DNA from 3 places in the Frankia sp. CeCAU1 genome. Region 1 is predicted to be linked to each of the others. Evidence: riboswitches for the same ligand, from Rfam matches in the RefSeq annotation. Region 1 holds a riboswitch; each other region holds the start of a gene.
What was found. Region 1 has a riboswitch for cyclic di-AMP ahead of AC08OO_RS18605 (transglycosylase family protein). Riboswitches for the same ligand answer to the same signal wherever they lie in the genome.
Positions count from the first base shown of each region.

Region 2: another riboswitch for cyclic di-AMP. It lies ahead of AC08OO_RS07695 (transglycosylase family protein); the one in region 1 lies ahead of AC08OO_RS18605 (transglycosylase family protein).
Region 3: another riboswitch for cyclic di-AMP. It lies ahead of AC08OO_RS13980 (peptidoglycan-binding protein); the one in region 1 lies ahead of AC08OO_RS18605 (transglycosylase family protein).

Region 1 is NZ_CDWWXA010000126.1:1,362-5,778, forward strand. It holds gene fbaA (class II fructose-bisphosphate aldolase) at 1-533, shown strand, start outside; cyclic di-AMP (ydaO/yuaA leader) riboswitch at 1,452-1,664, shown strand; gene AC08OO_RS18605 (transglycosylase family protein) at 1,683-2,360, shown strand; gene AC08OO_RS18610 (transglycosylase family protein) at 3,002-3,721, shown strand; gene AC08OO_RS18615 (DUF3151 domain-containing protein) at 3,807-4,241, shown strand; gene AC08OO_RS18620 (adenylosuccinate synthase) at 4,333-4,417, shown strand, end outside.
Region 2 is NZ_CDWWXA010000028.1:26,442-30,858, reverse strand. It holds gene AC08OO_RS07700 (peptide deformylase) at 1-1,098, shown strand, start outside; cyclic di-AMP (ydaO/yuaA leader) riboswitch at 1,588-1,763, shown strand; gene AC08OO_RS07695 (transglycosylase family protein) at 1,766-2,146, shown strand; gene rlmB (23S rRNA (guanosine(2251)-2'-O)-methyltransferase RlmB) at 2,352-3,443, opposite strand; gene AC08OO_RS07685 (hypothetical protein) at 3,735-4,007, shown strand; gene AC08OO_RS07680 (PP2C family protein-serine/threonine phosphatase) at 4,234-4,417, shown strand, end outside.
Region 3 is NZ_CDWWXA010000072.1:16,825-21,241, reverse strand. It holds gene AC08OO_RS13990 (lasso RiPP family leader peptide-containing protein) at 1-49, opposite strand, end outside; gene AC08OO_RS13985 (AfsR/SARP family transcriptional regulator) at 257-1,093, opposite strand; gene AC08OO_RS13980 (peptidoglycan-binding protein) at 1,418-2,167, opposite strand; cyclic di-AMP (ydaO/yuaA leader) riboswitch at 2,659-2,827, opposite strand; gene AC08OO_RS13975 (alpha/beta hydrolase) at 3,394-3,939, opposite strand.

The DNA of each region.
Region 1 (4,417 bases):
AGGACGGCGTCGTCGGCGCGATCGACGAGAAGCTCTACACGACGCCGGAGGACATGTGGCGGACGGCCGAGGTGCTCGGCACCGGCGCGAAGGGGCGCTACCTGCTCGCCGCCACCTTCGGCAACGTGCACGGTGTGTACAAGCCCGGAAACGTCAAGCTACGCCCGACGATTCTGCACGAAGGACAGGAGTACGTCGCCAGGAAGCTCGGGCTGCCAGCCGGCGCGAAGCCGTTCAACCTCGTCTTTCACGGCGGTAGCGGGTCGGCTCTCACCGAAATCCGCGAGACCCTCGACTACGGGGTGGTCAAGATGAACGTGGACACGGACACCCAGTACGCATTCACCCGCCCCATCGTGGACCACGTGTTCAAAAACTATGACGGCGTTCTCAAGGTGGACGGTGAGGTCGGCGTGAAGAAGGCGTACGACCCGCGTACCTACGGAAAGCTCGCGGAGAGCAGCATGGCGGCCCGCGTCGCCCAGGCGTGTGAGGACCTCCGTTCCGCCGGCACCAGCCTCGGGCGGGCATAGTCCGGCCCAGGAGCGCACGCCGGCTGGCGGGATCGGTTCGTCGGATACCGGCCGGCCTGTCCGCCGGCCGGCGGACAGGCGGACAGATAGCCGCCGGCCGCGAAACCAGGCAACCGAGCAACCGCCGCCGCTCGTCCGAGGACATTCTCCGGGCCCCTCGGTCCGACCCTCTCCATCATTTCCGGCGGACGGAACGACCGGCACGCGGCGGACATCCGACCCGCCCCGGTCCGATGCACGACCCGCCGATTTCCCGTACTATGCCGGCCCGCACGGTCCCCCGGTCGCTCCGACGGCTGGGGGACCACTGTTTAGCGGGCGCGGCACCCCGCTCCTCGCGTAACGCCGCCCCCGCCGGCAACCAGCAGGTTTCGGCCAAATGAGCGGACACGCACCGGACCTTCGGTAACCGTTCACCTACCGCCCCGCCCCCACGGAACCCCTTCGCCCACTGCGGTGGCCCGACAGGCGCTTTTTACAGTAGGTGTCCGATTGAATCCGCCGTGTGCAAAAATCACAACGCTGTAAGTTACCGCCCGATTTCCGTTGTTTTTCTCACAAAAACAGGCTTCAATGGACGAAGTGTAGTATCAGGACGATCACTCGCGTCGATCTCGTAGCAGGGCCGTCACGCCTTTGTCGACATGTCACACATCTGGCCTGATGTGGGACTCTCCGCTCATCGTCGACCATCGGCAAACAGGGTGACCGGCCGAGCACAAATGCCTCCGCACGCCGTACCGCCAGGTTGATGAGCGGGCGCGCACGCGCGATACCAGGCCGCCAGTTCCTACTCAAGCAGGCGCGCCGAGTGTGCTCTTTTTCACGCACCCTATTCAATGCTTGGCGACTCGCCGGGCGGCGTGGTTATGGTTTTCGCCGTGCCCGGCAACAACGTCGGGCATTCGTCGGGCGGCACGCCGAATCCTGCCCCTGGCCGACGATTTCTCGAACCGGGCGGCAGGAACGGGGGACCCATCTCCGAGTATCGAAAGGATTCGATGCTCTCGGGGTGAAGCCATGTGCGACGACCACACGGAAAGGTATTTCCGGTGCGGCTTCCGTCTCCAGGGATCCCTGGCACGGCCGGGCAGTTCCCAGCCCGAATCCGACAGCTCACCTCGCAGGCGTGGGGAAGGACCACAAGACATGTCCGACGCACGTATCAGTGGCCGACAATGCCGCGCCGGTACCCGCAGCCGGGCCCGGGCCCTCGTGGTCGCGCCAGTACTCGCGGCGGCGGTGGGCGGCACCTTCGCGCTCAGCCAGCCGGCCGATGCGGCCACCACCTGGACGGGCCTGCGGCAGTGCGAGTCCGGCGGTGACTACACGACCAACACCGGCAACGCGTACTACGGCGCTTACCAGTTCTCCGCCAGCACTTGGCACAGCCTCGGCTACGGCGGTCTGCCGCACCAGGCTCCCCCGGCCGTCCAGGACGAGGCCGCACTCAAGCTCGCCCGGCGGTCCGGCTTCGGCCAGTGGCCGGCCTGTGGCCGCGGGATGGGCGCCGACCAGCTCGCGGGCGGCTCGTCGAGCTCCTCGGGCCAGGCCTCGCGCACGACGGAACGCCGCGAGCTGACGGTCAGTCCCATCTCCATGAGCACTCCTGTATTCACCCGTAACCTGACGACCGCACTGGCCAGGCAGGTACGTGACGACGTGCGGGCCTGGCAGGCCCGCGTCAACCATCTGGGCTATCCGCTCACGATCGACGGCCGCTACGGACCACGCTCCGCCGCAGTCGCCCGCGCCCTGCAGGCCGCCAAGGGACTCGCCGTCGACGGCATCGTCGGCCCGGCGACCTGGCGGGCCACCTTCCGCTGATCCGCTGATCCTCTCCATCAGCTCCATCAACTCCATCAGCTGATCCATTCGCTCCGCTCCCGTGGCGGAGGGACGACCGCCGCGGGAACCGGACATCCCACCCCGGCGACACCGGTCAGGGGATCTCACCTCGACGACGGGCTGGCCCGACAGGCCTCCGGGCGATCTCCGGTTGACGGCCCGTACGGGCCGGCCCGTACAACCCACCACCAGCATCACCCGGACCGCACCCTGACCGGCCTCCGGCAGGGCCGACGAGGAACAGCAGGACCAGCGAGCCACCTGCGGAACCTGTATGGAAGTGGCACGATTCGCGCGATCCTCACTGGTTACTCCGGACCACCCCGGTTTGCGCTCCATGAGCGGTTCTCGCTAGAGTGCCGCTCACTCGCCTCGTCGGCGAGGCCGCCCGGACGGACGCCGAGTCCTGCCCCCGTACGAGCGGCCGGAACGAACATCGACCGCAGCGGGCAGGAGTGGGGGACCCACATTTCGGGCGCCGCAAGCGGCGTCCTTGGGGTAAAGCCGGTGCGTCCCGGCCCATGGTGGAGAGCGGTTCCCACCCGGGGTCGGATCCTCCGGCCGGGCCATCCCAGCCCGCACCCGACAGCTCACCCCGCAGGCGACGGGATTGGACTGACATGCCCTCTGGGCGTCGTGGCGGCAGACATCGAGCACCGCAGGCCCCATCGCCCGCCGGTCGCATCCTGCGCACCACCGGCGCGGTCACGGCCATCGTCGGCAGCGGCCTCGCGGTCACCGCGGCTCCGGCGGGCGCGGCCACCTCCGACGACTTCGCCAAGCTCCGCCAATGCGAGTCCGGCGGCAACTACGCGGTCAACACCGGCAACGGCTTCTCCGGTGCCTACCAGTTCGACGACCAGACCTGGCACGGGCTCGGGTACTCCGGCCGCCCGTACCAGGCATCGCCCGCCACGCAGGACGAGGCGGCCGCGAAGCTCTACAACCAGCGGGGCTGGCAGCCATGGCCGTCCTGCTCGGTCAAGATGGGCCTGACCAACAACGGCCCGGCCAGTGTCCCGGGCGGCTCCGGTGACGTCATCCAGCAGGCCATCACCCCGGTGGAACCCCCCATGACGCTGGACCGGGCCCGCCGGGAGATGGGGGACGGCTCGTTCAGGGGCACGGTCCTCGACGCGTCCCTGAGCGACGACGTTCGCCCGGACGCCTTCGTCTGGCAGGACAGGATGCGTCAGAAGGGCTTCGTACTCACCGTCGACGGCAAGTTCGGACCGCAGTCGCAGGGCATCGCCGCGCTGTACTCGTACCTCACCCGGGTGAGCGACGGTCAACCCGGGGTCGTCGGCCAGAATCTGTGGAACGTCAGCGTCAGGGCCTGACCGACCGGTCACCGTGCGCGCAGGGCAAGCGCGTCCGGGGTGACCTCCATGACGTGTGCGGCCGGTCGTCGGGCAGGATGCACTCATGATGACGCCGTCCACCTCGGGAAAGCCCAACCTGCTCTCCGGTCCGCCGCCGACGCTCCTGCCCTCCGACGCGGCCGCGACCGATGCGCTGGTCGCCGGTGATCCGCCGGATGCCGTCGCCGCCCGGCTGCCCGCGTTCAGCGTGCCTTGGGCCGCGCTCGCCGAGCTCGCGCTCACCGGCGGACGACCCGTCGAGGCCTATGCCTACGCCCGCACGGGCTATCACCGCGGCCTCGACGCCCTGCGCCGCTCGGGCTGGAAGGGCAACGGGCCGATCCCCTGGTCACACGAACCCAACCGCGGGTTCCTGCGTTCGCTCGCCGCTCTCGGTCGGGCGGCCGCGGCCATCGGGGAGGCCGAGGAGGCCACCCGCTGCCGGATGTTCCTGGCCGACAGCGATCCCGTCGCTGCCAGTGAGCTCGGCTTCACCTGACAGTGAGTTCATCAGGCCGTGTCGGTGGTGGAGACCAGCGAGGATGCCGCAGCCGGCCCCACGACCCCGCCATCCCTAGTAACCTCGCCCGGTGCCTGCTCTTGTCCTCATCGGCGCCCAGTGGGGCGACGAGGGAAAAGGAAAGGCGACCGACCTCCTGGGCGGCGCCGTCGATT
Region 2 (4,417 bases), on a different contig from region 1:
ACCCGGTATCTGATGCGGATATCGGTCGACCGGTTCCCGGGAGATCCGGAACGCTCCGCGCGGTTGTACCGATCCGATCCGCTGCGCTGGGAGGACCTCCAGCTCAGCGCGCACTGTGGCGGCGAGCAGATGGCCTGGCAGGTCAAGACCGACTGGGACGCGCTCAAGGAGGTCTGGCTGCTCTTCGAGAACAGCCGAGGACGATTTCCGCTCTATCCCGGCGAATCGGCATGGATCAACTACAGCTACCAGGTGAGCAGGGAGAAGTGGGGGCCGTGGTTCCAGCGTGCCGTGCGGGTACCGACGAGTTTCCTCTCGGTCCGGCTGGACTTTCCGGCCGAGCTGGATCCCGTGGTCTGGGGCATGGAGACGTCGATGACCGCCGATGCCTTCCCGTTGCGGACCGCAATCGCCCGCACCGACTCCGGCGACCGACGGATCTTCACCTGGTCGACCACCGAGCCGCCGCTGCACGCCCGCTACCGACTGGAATGGAACTTCCGGGCCACCGTGCCGGAACGTGATCCGGCCACGGAGACCGGAACACGTCCCAGCGATCAGATGGCGGCCGTCGGCATCGTGCAGGAGGGTGAGGCGATCCTGCGGCAGCCGGCCCGCCCTTTCGCCCTGCCCAACGAGGCCGAAGACGCGCGCCGGGTCGTCGCCGAACTGTCCTCCGCCCTCGAACGGGTGTCCGTTCTGCACACCTTCGGCAAGGGCCTGGGCATCGCCGCGCCGCAGGTCGGCATCAACCGCGCCGCGGCGATCGTGCGTACCGCGGGCGGCGACACGCTCACGCTGCTCAACCCCAGCGTCATCGAGACCTCCCGGGAGACCGACGAGCAGTACGAGGGCTGCCTGAGCTTCTTCGACGTCCGTGGCCTCGTCCCCCGGCCGCTGGAGCTGCACGTCGAACACACCGATATCGATGGCAACCGGCACATCACCGTCTATCGGCAGGGGCTGGCGCGGCTCGTCGCTCACGAGATCGATCACCTGCACGGTCAGCTCTACACGGATCGGATGCGGGCCGGAACCACACCGATCCCGGTGGAGCAGTACCGGGGTACCGGCTCGGCCTGGTCCTACAACCGCTGACCAGCCCGAACGCACCCGCCCCGCGGGCGGCGTGGCGGCATGCCGACGTGCCGACGTGCCGACGGCGCAGCGCCGGGACCGGGTGTCCGACACGGACTGGTAGATCCGACATATGACATGGTTCCCTCGTGCCGTATAGTCCGGAAAGCAGGCGATAGGTGCGGGTCCGCCGGAACGTCGACACAGATTTTTTCGGAACCTGGTTGGAGACTGCCGGCAGCGGGTAGTGGAGGCTCGATCGCCACGCGGCGGAACAGATTCTCCACGCATCGCGTATTGTTTACCGCCAGCGTGACGACCCAGCCACGAACTGGGGATTTTCAGCCCACTGAACAACCTCTAGGATCGGGCGCGCACGCGGGCGCGAAACACCATTAAAAAGATCGGGACAAGTAAGTGGGGTGCACTGTGTGCATCCTCACGTACTCTTGTTTTCCCCGGGTCACTCTCAGCTATGTTCGTTGCCGTGCCGTCACCTGATGGCATGCGTCGGGCGGCACGCCGAATCCTGCCCCCGCTCGACGAGAATCAAACCTTTGGCAGGAGCGGGGGAACCAATTCCGGGCGCCGATAGAAGACGTCCTCGGGGTGAAGCCGCGATGCGCGGCCGGGCATTCCCAGCCCGAACCCGACAGCTCACCTCGCAGGCGTGGGGAAGGGCAACTCAATGTCCAACGCTCGTTCGCTCGCTCGTGGCCTCAACCGCATCAGGCTCGGTTCCCGGGCCTTGATCGCCGCCACCACTCTCGCGGCCTCGATCGGCGGTGGCCTCGCGCTGTCCCAACCGGCCAGCGCGTCGACGAACGCCGACCACTTCCTCTCCAAGGTGATCCCGTGTGAGTCCGGGGGGAACCCCCGCGCGGTCAACTCCATCGGCGCCGGCGGGTTGTTCCAGTTTCTGCCCAGCACCTGGCGCGGGGTCGGCGGCAAGGGTCTGCCGCAGCACGCCAGCGTCGCCGAGCAGTGGCAGCGCGCCCGCATCCTGTACGCCCAGCAGGGGACGAGCCCCTGGTACGCCTCGAAGCCGTGCTGGGGTCACAAGATCTGAGCTGCCCGGCTTCCCGCACCAGCCTTCACCGTCCACGCCCGGCCGGTACTGATCGGCGCGCGGCCAGCAGCCCCGTGTCCCGGACGGGACACGGGGCTGCACGCTACGTTTCCCGGTCACGGTTTCCCGGTCACGGCGACGTCGGCCAGCTCAACTTCCGCGGCCCCGCCCGGCGGAGACCCGGCGGACCCACCGATCGGCCGGCTCAGCCGATCCGACGGCGGCGGGCGATCTCGGCCAGCGTGATCCCGGCGGCCACCCCCGCGTTGAGGGACTCCACCGCACCCGCCATGGGGATCCGGACCCTCACGTCGCAGCGCTGCTCGACCAGCCTGGACAACCCGCGTCCCTCGGAACCGATCACCAGGACGAGGGGGTCGGTCGCCATCGTGAGCTCGTCGATGCTCACTTCACCGTCCGCGGCCAGACCGACAACGAACTGGCCGCCCGCCGCGTAGGAGACGAGCGTGCGGGCGAGGTTGGTGGCGCGCGCCACCGGCAGCCGGGCGGCAGCCCCCGCCGAGGTCTTCCAGGCCGCGGCGGTCACGCCGGCGGCCCTACGCTCCGGGACGACGACGCCGTGGGCACCGAAGGCGGCGGCCGAGCGCACCACGGCCCCGAGGTTGCGAGGATCGGTGACCCCGTCCAACGCCACCAGCAGACCCGGAGGAGACGAGCGCGCGCGGGCGAGGAGATCATCCGGATGGGCATACCGGAACGGCGGTACCACGAGGGCGAGACCCTGATGCGGAGCGGTGCCACACATCCGGTCGAGATCCGTGCGGCCGACGTCGGCCACGGCGATCCCGGCACGCCCGGCGAGCCGGCGGGCGTCGGCGAGCCGCTCGTCGAAGTCCAGCCCGCCGGCGATGAAAAGGGTCGACGACGGTACCCCGGCCCGCAGCGCCTCGACCACCGCGTTGCGCCCGACCACCAGCTCGTCGCCCTCGGTCCGCCGTGGGCGCCCGGCCCCCGCGGAACCCCCCACGGCGCTCGGCCCGGTGGTGGCCGCAGCTGCGACGGCGCGGCCACCATCCCCGCGCCGGCCGGCGGCCGCTCGACTCCGCTCGGCTCCGGCCGAGGCGGAACGGGCCGCAGCAGCCGCCGCCGCACGACGCTGGGCGGGATGGCCGGGGCGCAGCTGCGCGGGCGGAGTGGCCCCACGGCCCTCCAGCGCCTTGCGGCCGTGACCGCCGCTGCCCGTGGAGGCCCCCTTGCGGTGGGAACCGGCCTTGGCGGCCCGACCGCCCTGACCGCCGCGGGCGATCCCGCTGTCCCGGCGAGCGGCGCCGGCCATCAGGACCACCGACCATTACACGCCCGGGGAATGACCATGTGACCACGGTATACGGCGGACGACACCGGCGTGTCGGGGCGCGCTCGGCAGGAACTCGGCGGAGGAGCTCTGCCATGGGCATACCTCGACATGGCCGTTTCCGGGGATCCGGCGCCCTATCCTGAGGGCCGGCAGGCCCACGGCCCGACCTGATGTGGTCCGGCCGCTCCTCACCGGCGTCAGGAGGGTCAGGTGCGCATCGTTCTTCCACCCGCCGCCGGGTGGTCGCGGGCCGAAGACCGGTGGTGACCCATGGCGGAGGCGGGGTGCCACCTGATCAACATCGACGATCTCGATGCCAGTCTCACCATGCTCGGCGGAGTGGAGGCCTACGGTACCGCGCTCGTCACGGCGGCCGGGCCGCGCGGCACGCCGCCGCGGGCGTTCGGCGGGTGTGCTCCCCGACCTGGCAGTGTCACCGCCGCGGCGGTGACACTCCTGGAGAATGCCCGGCATAGAACGTTGAGCGCCACCTCCCGGCCCGGCGGCCCAGGCGGCCCAGGCGGACCCGGGGAGACGACGTGACGACGCGAGCGGAGGTGCGGGTCATGAGCGGCGGCCGCGTGACCACGCCGATCGGCAGGCCCGGGGTTCCCCGGGATGCGGGGGCCCTGCCACCATCCACCCCCGGCCTTTACGCTCTTTTAGGGTCGCCCGCCGACGATGGCGGGCGCGTCGGATCAGGTCGCCGGCACGGCGATCTACACCCTCGACGTGCCGTGGGGGAAGCTGGGAGAATACGTCTTCATGAATGTGTGATGACCAGCTCGACGAGTGCGACCACTTCGGCCGATCATCGGGCGCGCGCCGTCGGTGTCCCGAGACGGCCACGGCGAGCATCGACGATCCGGCCGTCAGCGACCCGATCGTCAGCGACCCGATCGTCAGGGGCAGGAGGCACCCAGCACATGGCTCTGCGCACACCGCCCGCATGC
Region 3 (4,417 bases), on a different contig from region 1:
CGAAGCTGCTGGCATCTTCCAGTCGCGGGGGGAGGTAGATAGCCTTCATCGTCTTCTCCTCAGCGGTTTCCGCGCGCCCTCGCTCGGTGGCGTGCGCCCCGGTGAGGTGCACCCCGGTGGCGATACACGGCGGCGCCGCGCGCGTGGCCCGGGCGCCGGCCGGCTGGTCCAGCCCGTATGGTTGAAATTCCCCCGCCGGGTTCACTGGCGGTTCAGCTGACTTCCGGCCCACGGCTCGGCAGGCACGGCCGTGGCATCAGGTGACCCACGAGTCCGGATTCAGTACATGCTGATGGGCACGCCGCAGTTCGACACCGGGCTCGATCCCGAGTTCGGTCACCAGCCGCCGGTAGACCGTCTGGTACTCGGCCAGTGCCTCGGCCCGCCGGCCGGTGTGTTCCAACGCAAGGATCAGCTGGGCCCAGAGACGTTCCCGGGTCGGATGTTCGACCGTGAGCGCCCGCAGGGTCGGCAGCACCCGGTCGTACTCGCCGAGGGCCAGGCGGGCGTCGATCAGGTCCTCGCACACCGCCCAGCGAGCCTCCTCCAGCCGGAGGACCTCCGCGCCCGCGATCTCCGCCGGGAGCTCGTCGAACGCGTCCCCCCGCCACAGCGCGAGGGCGCCTTCGAAAAACCCGGCAGCGCGTTCCGGCGAGCCGGCGCGCACGGCGGCGCGGCCCTGCTCGGCGGCCGATTCGAACCGCTTAGCGTCGATCTCACCGGACGCGACGACCAGGCGGTACTCCCCCGGCCGGCTCTCGATGCGTCCGGGGCCGTTCCCCCCGGCTCCGGACGTGTCCAGGGGCGGCCGGAGGGTGTGCCGCAGCTCCGAGAGATAAGTCTTGATGTTGCCCCCGGCGGAGCGCGGCGGGGCGTCCTGCCAGAGCGCGAGCCGCATCCCGTCCACACTCACCCACTGGCCGGCGTGCAGCAGCAGGGCCAGCAGCAGTATGCGCTTCTTGCGCTGGTCGATGCGGACCTGCTCGCCCGAGGATCGCCGCACCTCCAGCGGCCCCAGGACCGCGAACAGGAGACCGGCCCCGGTCACGGAGGATGCGTTCGGACTCGCCTCAGGTAGGTAGTCGTCGAGCATCGTGGCTCTCATCGATCGGGCCCCCGTTTCGGTTTTCCCGTGCGGGCCGGCTGGTCCCGTGCGGGCCGGTGCCGTCTCCCGGCCCGGTGCCCCGGGCCGGTGCCCCGGGCCGGGTGGCGTCCCCGGGCCGGGTGGCGTCCCCGGGCCGGGTGGCGCCGCCCGGCCGGGGGTCCCCCGCCCGGCCCGGTGCTGGCCCGGTGGCTGAATACCCCCACCTCACCCCGGGTAGTCATCCGGTGCGTGCGGATATCGAGCAGCGCCCTTGGGTGGGTCGGGAATACCGGCCGACGGCAGCGGAGCCCGGTCGGCGGGCCTCGATCAGAGTCAGATCCCGAGCTTCGCCCGCGTCTGCGGTCCGACGATCCCGTCAACCACCAGACCATGCTTCAGCTGGAAGTCCTTGACCATGTGGTTGGTCTGATACCCGAACTTCCCATCCACGCTGATCGGGTAGCCAAGGCTGGCGAGCCTCTTCTGGATCTGGTGGACGTCGAGACGGAACCCGAGGCCGACGGCCAGCGACGGGTAGCGGGCCGCGGGTGCCACCACGGCCGCACGCGCCGGGGCAGCCAGCGAGGAGTAGGAGATGTTCGTTAACCGCACGCCGCGCGAGACGGCGGCCGCCGCCGCCTGTCCCCGGGCCAGGTAGCGGTAGTGCAGGCCGTTGGTGTAGGCGCTCCAGGCGGTGATGCCCTGGCCTTCACAGACCTTCTTCGCCGCCCAGGCGTTGACGGCCGGGTCGTAGAGGTTGCGGTTACCCACCCAGCCGGCGTGGGCCCGCATGTTGATCTGCCACAGGCCGCGCGAGTCCTCGCCATAGGTGGCGTGGGCGTAGGGGTTGCCGCCGGACTCCGCAAGAGCCACCGCGACCCAGGTGGCCAGCGGAACGCCGCGGCAGTCGGGCAGTCCCGCGTTCGCGGCCGCGCTGGCGATCGTCACATCGGGGACCGTGGTGGCGGCCCGGGCCGGGCTCGCGGTGGCGAAAATGCCGGCGCCGGCGCCGATCACACCGACGGCGGCGACAACGGCGCCCCGGGTCCGGGTGGAACGTTTCCGATGCTTTCCCTTGGCCATTTCTTTGACATCTCATTTCGGTGTCGTCGAACACAGACGGGTGATCGAGGGGAGGGATGCCGCTCGAAGGAGGGCGAGCGGAGACGACCGCGCTGGAGAAGGGCAACACCCAGTGCCGGTCTCCCGGTACGCCGAGAGGACGTCCTGGGACGACCGGGGACGACCGATCGACGCGCCCTGGGGATTCCGGGCTCGATGGGCTGAACAGCACGGCAGGCGGCCGTGGTCATTCCGTTCCAGGCCTGACGGGCCCGGTGGACGGCAGGGGTCAGCCGACCACAGACGACGAGGCCGGGTGGCTTTCAGCCGAGCTGGTGGTATGGCGCGTCAGCGCGATCGGCCGGTACGGGCACCGACCGGATGGCACGTTCTCGCGAAGACGTCAGGGCGAGAACGGCGCCCCGTATGGCGGGGACGCACCGCGGGTCGCGCCGAACGGCGTCACGGTCCAGAAGACCGGAGCCGAGCGTTCCTGAAACACAGGCAACGTCGAGTCCTTCCCGTACGCCTGCGAGGTTAGCTGTCGGGTTCGGGCCGGGAAGCCCGGCCGTTTCCGCGGCGTGCGCGTAACGGCTTAACCCCAAGGGCGGCACGCAACGAGCCACCCGGAGGAACGTGGTTCCCCCGCTTCTGCCCAAGATCTCTCGGAGGGAGCTGCGGACCGTGGACAGAACTCGGCGTCGGCCCGGAGCTGTTGATACCCCGCAACCGTAGCGAACTACAGACCGTAGTGACAAGTACGAGTTGTGCCGAATCTGGGCGCATGTTGGTCACGATGCGTGCATAACACTGCGATGCCGCAACTCTCGGACATCAATAGCAGCTACCGGTAGCGACGCAGATCACCCGTCACGACCGGATCTTGGCGATATGACCGGTCCGTCGAGACGGGGACCGGTGGCCACGAGGTCCGGTAGTCACCGGGACCGCCCGGCCGTCCGGCAGCCCCCGGCAAGCCCGGCAAGCCCGGCAAGCGGAAGCCTGGCCCGGGGGTCGGGTGGCGTGCGGACGGGTACGCAAACGCGAACGGCGCCGGCTTCGAGCCTGCGGCTCGAAGCCGGCGCCGTTGGAAAACGGACGATGCGGTACGGGACGGACGACTGACCCGCGGATTCGCGTGATTCGCGCCGGCACCCGCCGAGGAAACACCTGCTGAGCGGTTGGGCCTCCCGCGAAGGCACACCCCCATCGGACCGGCACGCGGGCGCGCCCGGCACCGGGCGAGATCAGTCGACCGAACGGTCCCGCTGCCGTTGCCGTGGGGTCAGCCGCGGGACACGGAGGTTCTCGAGGAACAGCAGGATGTGCGCGCCGACCGCACGCCGGCCGGGGCCGGCGAGCACGCCATGCCCCCCGGGCAGCGACGCCAGCCGGGCCCGGCGCGCGGTCCGCGTCATCATGCGCGCCAGCGCAAGCGGGCTGACCTCGTCGCGCTCGGCATGGAGCAACAGGATCGGCAGGTCGGGAAGCGACCGTGGGATCGGTTGTCCCGGATCCTCGCCCGCGATCTTCCGGTACACCAGCGGCAGGTCGAGCAACACGAGGGCATCCGGCCGGACCGCTGGCGAACCGGCGCCGACCAACGCCCGCAGGGCCCCGCTGTCCGAACCCAGCAGGACGAACGGACCATCGGGGGCACGCGCCTCACCAAGGGCGAGGACGGTGTCTCTCCCGTGGTCGAGAAACGTCACCTGATAGCCGTCGAGCGCGAGCCGGAAAGCTAGGCCCTCGAAATGTTCGGCGGATTCTCCACGACCGGGGAGAAGGACCACACTGGCTCTTCTCGAGTGGGTGGGATCACCACTGGGCCAGTAACGGGTTCCCGGCCCCCCCACATATCCACGGGGGCGCGGACGAAAGTATGATGACGAAGCCAGGGACGACACAACATGCTCCGATCGGAAACCGTCCAGAGATGTACCCGGTACTGACCGGACATCGATACCGAGGCAGCTGGCGTCCACGCAGGCGATGACGATCTACAGACAGCCCTATCGAGCGACCGTGAATCAGGAGAACGCCAGAGGGAACACCGAGAGCGAGGGAAAGCCGAGGAGGCTAGTAAAGCACGTGAAGCGGCCGGGCCGGACAACCGGACGAGGCCACTCTCAGGAAGTCAATGTGGCCACGGAAGACCAGGGGGGTCATCCGATCCACCGAGGAGAACATGACCATATTTTGCCTATCCGACGGCTACCTGTCAACATGGTCAAAATTGTTACTCAGGTGTTTCACCCCATGTCCGTCCGA